Regions from separate parts of the Pseudomonas arsenicoxydans genome, predicted to be linked through region 2. Evidence: riboswitches for the same ligand, from Rfam matches in the RefSeq annotation. Region 2 holds a riboswitch; the other holds the start of a gene.
What was found. Region 2 has a riboswitch for cobalamin ahead of cobO (cob(I)yrinic acid a,c-diamide adenosyltransferase). Riboswitches for the same ligand answer to the same signal wherever they lie in the genome.

Region 1: it holds a riboswitch for cobalamin, as region 2 does, so the genes downstream of both, cobW (cobalamin biosynthesis protein CobW) here and cobO (cob(I)yrinic acid a,c-diamide adenosyltransferase) in region 2, are expected to answer to the same signal.

The regions. Positions count from the first base shown of each region.
Region 1 is NZ_LT629705.1:4,197,343-4,199,731, forward strand. It holds cobalamin riboswitch at 24-251, opposite strand; cobalamin riboswitch at 450-661, shown strand; gene cobW (cobalamin biosynthesis protein CobW) at 763-1,824, shown strand; gene cobN (cobaltochelatase subunit CobN) at 1,828-2,389, shown strand, end outside.
Region 2 is NZ_LT629705.1:2,977,466-2,979,854, forward strand. It holds gene BLQ41_RS13855 (hypothetical protein) at 1-437, opposite strand, end outside; cobalamin riboswitch at 592-822, shown strand; gene cobO (cob(I)yrinic acid a,c-diamide adenosyltransferase) at 904-1,515, shown strand; gene BLQ41_RS13865 (cobyrinate a,c-diamide synthase) at 1,526-2,389, shown strand, end outside.

The DNA.
Region 1 (2,389 bases), 1.2 Mb from region 2:
GTTTGTTATTCAGTGATCGTAATGGTCACTTTGTGTTGCGGGCCGGTCTCCGGGCTCACGAGGGGTCAAGGCTTGCGCCTGAACCTGCAAGCATCACCTTCCCATGCCGAACTGCTGGCACAGTGGATCTGACGCTTCGCTCGCTTACCGTTGCGGGGGCAGCACCGGACTGACATGGCTTTGAGTAAAGCACATGATTCACCGGTTTCCCGTTTCACCCTGTGAAGGGCACCCGTAACAAGGCGTGTAGGAGAGCATGGGCGGGGCGGGGGAGTCAATTGGCATGGGTTCTCGTTTGGTTGATCGTTCCCATGCTCTGCGTGGGAATGCCTCAACGGACGCTCCGCGTTCGGCTGCGAAGGGCCGCAGAGCGTCCCGGGCTGCATTCCCACGCAGAGCGTGGGAACGATCATCAGGCAGGTCACGATTGACCCGCCCCCACACGATGCGTAGCCTTGCGCATTCGAGGTTCTTCGGCGTTTGCCGAAGCTAAGAAGGGAACGCGGTCGATGCCGCGGCTGCCCCCGCAACTGTGAACGGTGATGTTCGCTGCCACGCCACTGCAAACCCTGCACAACGGGTTCGCGGGAAGGCGCAGCGAATGCCAGTCTGCCATTGGCACACCGTCAGCCAGGAGACCTGCCTCGACACAGATTCTCACTTTCAACCGGGCGGGGTGATCCGGTGGCGAACTCTTCCGCGCGCGCATCCGTCGCAGCGATTGTCGTCCCGTATGCCCGCCACCTTGCCAAAGGGCATCCGATGAAAACACTGGCCAAACTTCCCGTCACCATCGTTACCGGCTTCCTCGGCTCGGGCAAAACCACCTTGCTGCGGCACATGCTCGACAACGCTCAGGGCCGCCGCATTGCGGTGATCGTCAACGAATTCGGCGAGCTGGGCATCGACGGCGAAATCCTCAAGCAGTGTTCCATCGGCTGCACTGAAGAAGAAGCCAACGGCCGCGTTTATGAGTTGGCCAACGGCTGCCTGTGCTGCACCGTCCAGGAAGAGTTCTTCCCGGTGATGCGCGAACTGGTGGCGCGTCGCGGCGACCTCGACCACATCCTCATCGAAACCTCGGGTCTGGCACTGCCAAAGCCTCTGGTTCAAGCCTTCCAGTGGCCGGAAATCCGCAGCGCCTGCACCGTTGACGCGGTGATTACCGTGGTCGACAGCCCGGCCGTTGCTGCCGGCACCTTCGCCGCCTTCCCGGACCAGGTCGATGCCCAACGCAAACTCGACCCGAACCTGGATCACGAATCGCCATTGCACGAGCTGTTCGCCGACCAACTGGCCAGCGCCGACCTGGTGATCCTCAACAAGGCCGACCTGATCAGCCCTGAAGACCTGGCCCGGGTGCGTCTGGAAGTCGCCGAAGAACTGCCGCCAGCCGTCAAAGTCATCGAAGCCAGCAGCGGTCGCGTGCCACTGGACGTGCTGATCGGCCTTGGCGCCGGCTCCGAAGAACACATCGACAGCCGTCACAGTCATCACGATCACCACCATGAAGGCGAAGACGATCACGACCACGATGCGTTCGATTCGATCTCCATCGAACTGCCGCAAGCCGACGAAAGCCTGCTGCTGGACGCGCTGACCCAGCTGGTGGTCCAGCACGGCATTCTGCGCGTCAAAGGTTTCGCTGCCATCCCGAACAAACCGATGCGCCTGCTGATCCAGGGCGTGGGCACGCGTTTCGACAAGCATTTCGACCGTCAGTGGGGCGCCGCTGAAGCGCGCACCACGCGTCTGGTGCTGATCGGCCAGGAACTCGACGCCGTCCTGCTTGAAGCGCAATTGCGCGCCGCGCTCAGCGTGTAAGCCATGCACCTGCTCAGGACCCAGCCCGGCGGTTTCGTGTCGGATGACAACATCGCCGACCTTGGACAAACCCCCGCCGAGCTGGTGATCCTGTGCAGCGGCGATTCCAGCCTCGCGCTGCTCGCCGAAGCAGCGCAGCAACTGCCGGACGATTACCCCAGCGTGCGCCTGGCCAACCCGATGCAGGTGCAGAATCACGCGTCGGTCGATTTGTACGTTGACGAAGTGCTGCGCCACGCCAAGGTGATTCTGATTTCACTGCACGGTGGCATCGCCTATTGGCGCTACGGCGTCGAACGGCTGGTGCAGCTCGCGGAGCAGGGTGTGCAGCTGATTCTGGTGCCCGGCGATGATCGCCCGGACCCGGAACTCAGCGACCTGAGCACCGTTCCCGCGCAAGACCGCGATCGTCTCTGGCAGTTTTTGCGTCAGGGCGGCATGAACAACGCTATGGATTTTTTCCGCTGCCTGGCCAATCGCTGGCTGGCGCGCGATTACGTGTGGGCCGAGCCGCAAACCCTGCCGCGCACAGCGATTTACCACCCACAAAAAAGCCCCGCCGACC
Region 2 (2,389 bases):
TCCGGTGTCGCGCTCTGCTGGGCTTTTTGTGGCGCCACGAACAGGCAGCCCAGTTTCAGGTCGCTGGCGTAGCTGATCCGTTTGGCATCGCAGGTAATGTCCTGCAATGCCTGCGTCAAATTCAGGCTATTGACCCGTGGCCAGCGTTGAGTGGCCTGGAGGTAGGCGCGCTCCTCGGGGGTTGCGACAAACAGATCGGCGCGACCATTGCGTTCGCCTTCCTCGGTTTGCTTGCGCGTCGGGGACTGTTGCAGCGTGACCATTTCCGCCATCCACGCCGCGGCAGCGAGCAGGCCAAGGTTGGCTTTTTCGTCGTACCAATAAGGTGTGTCGTTATCACCGCGCACCGCGTTGTAGCGGTCGATACAGTCAAACCAGCGTTCCAGGACAGGGCGCAGGAATTCCAGCTTCGGATTGCTGATGATCATGCCTTGCATGTGGCTTACCCTTGTTATTGTGATGTGGGATTGTGGCTCTTTGATATCACTGCGGCGCGCATGGCACAAGATTGGCGTCATATTTTTGATCGGCGGCCGTTATTCGCCGGGCGGCGCCCCGGCTTTAATTGACGCTCCACCCCCAACCCTCTAACCTTCGCGGCTTGTTTCAGGTGCTCTGTGGCCTTGGTCGACAGAGTGAAACAGGGAAGCCGGTGAGTGCTTTGGTTCGACTCATGAACAGCACGATCCCGGCGCTGCCCCCGCAACGGTAAATGAGTGAAAAGCTGCGCTTTGAGCCACTGTGTCGACTGACATGGGAAGGCGCGCAGTCAGGCGAACGCCGCTCATGAGCCCGGAGACCGGCCTGATTCATCCAGCGGCATCACGGTGGGCGATGCCAGGCTTCTTGCCGTCTATTCTTGTGCCTGCCCGCCGTTATCCAGCCTCAACGGAGAGCTCCCCCATGACTGATTCCCCCGATCGTGACGAACGCCATCTGGCGCGCATGCAGCGCAAAAAAGCCGTGATCGACGAACGCATCGCCAACTCCCCGAACGAGTGCGGCCTGCTGCTGGTACTGACCGGCAACGGCAAAGGCAAAAGCAGCTCGGCCTTCGGCATGCTCGCCCGCTCCATGGGCCATGGCATGCAATGCGGTGTGGTGCAGTTCATCAAGGGCCGCAACAGCACGGGTGAAGAACTGTTCTTCCGCCGCTTTCCTGAGCAGGTGCGTTTTCATGTGATGGGCGAGGGCTTCACCTGGGAAACCCAGGACCGCCAGCGCGACATCGCTGCCGCTGAAGCGGCTTGGGCGGTGTCCCGTGAATTGTTGCGCGATCCGTCCATCGGCCTGGTGGTGCTGGATGAACTGAACATCGCCCTCAAGCACGGTTACCTCGACCTCGATCAGGTGCTCACTGACTTGCAGGCACGTCCGCCGATGCAGCACGTGGTGGTCACCGGTCGCGGCGCCAAGCCTGAAATGATTGAACTGGCCGACACCGTTACCGAAATGGGCGTGATCAAGCATGCGTTCCAGGCCGGGATCAAAGCGCAAAAAGGCGTCGAGCTGTGAATACAACTTTATGAAAAACATCCGTCATTGCCCGGCAGTACTGATTGCCGCTCCGGCCTCGGGTCAGGGCAAGACCACCGTCACCGCCGCGCTGGCCCGTTTGCATCGCAATCAGGGGCGCAAGGTTCGTGTGTTCAAATGCGGCCCGGACTTTCTCGACCCGATGATTCTTGAACGTGCCAGCGGTGCGCCGGTGTATCAGCTGGACATGTGGATGGTCGGCGAGCAGGAAAGTCGTCGGCTGTTGTGGGAAGCCGCCGGTGAAGCCGACCTGATTCTCATCGAAGGTGTCATGGGACTGTTCGACGGCACGCCGTCCAGCGCTGACCTGGCGCGGCACTTTGGTGTGCCGGTGCTCGGAGTTATTGACGGCACCGCCATGGCGCAGACCTTTGGTGCGCTGGCATTGGGATTGGCCAGGTATCAACCGGACTTGCCGTTTGCCGGGGTGCTGGCCAACCGCGTCGGCACGTTGCGTCACGCGCAATTGCTCGAAGGCAGCCTGACCGAAGGCTTGCGTTGGTACGGCGCCTTGTCGCGGGAAACCGGGATCGAATTGCCGAGTCGTCATCTCGGTCTGGTTCAGGCCAGTGAGTTGAATGACCTCGATCTGCGCCTCGATGCGGCCGCCGAATCACTGGCCAGCAGTTGCGACGTGGCGCTGCCACCGCCCGTGGAATTCGCGGTACCTGAAATAATCGTTGCCGAGCCTTTGCTGGCCGGCGTGCGAATCGCCGTGGCCCGTGACGAAGCGTTTGCTTTCACCTATGGCGCGAGCCTGGATTTGCTGCGGGCCATGGGCGCCGAGCTGTCGTTCTTCTCGCCAATCCGCGACAGCCAATTGCCCGAGGCCGACAGCCTTTATCTGCCGGGT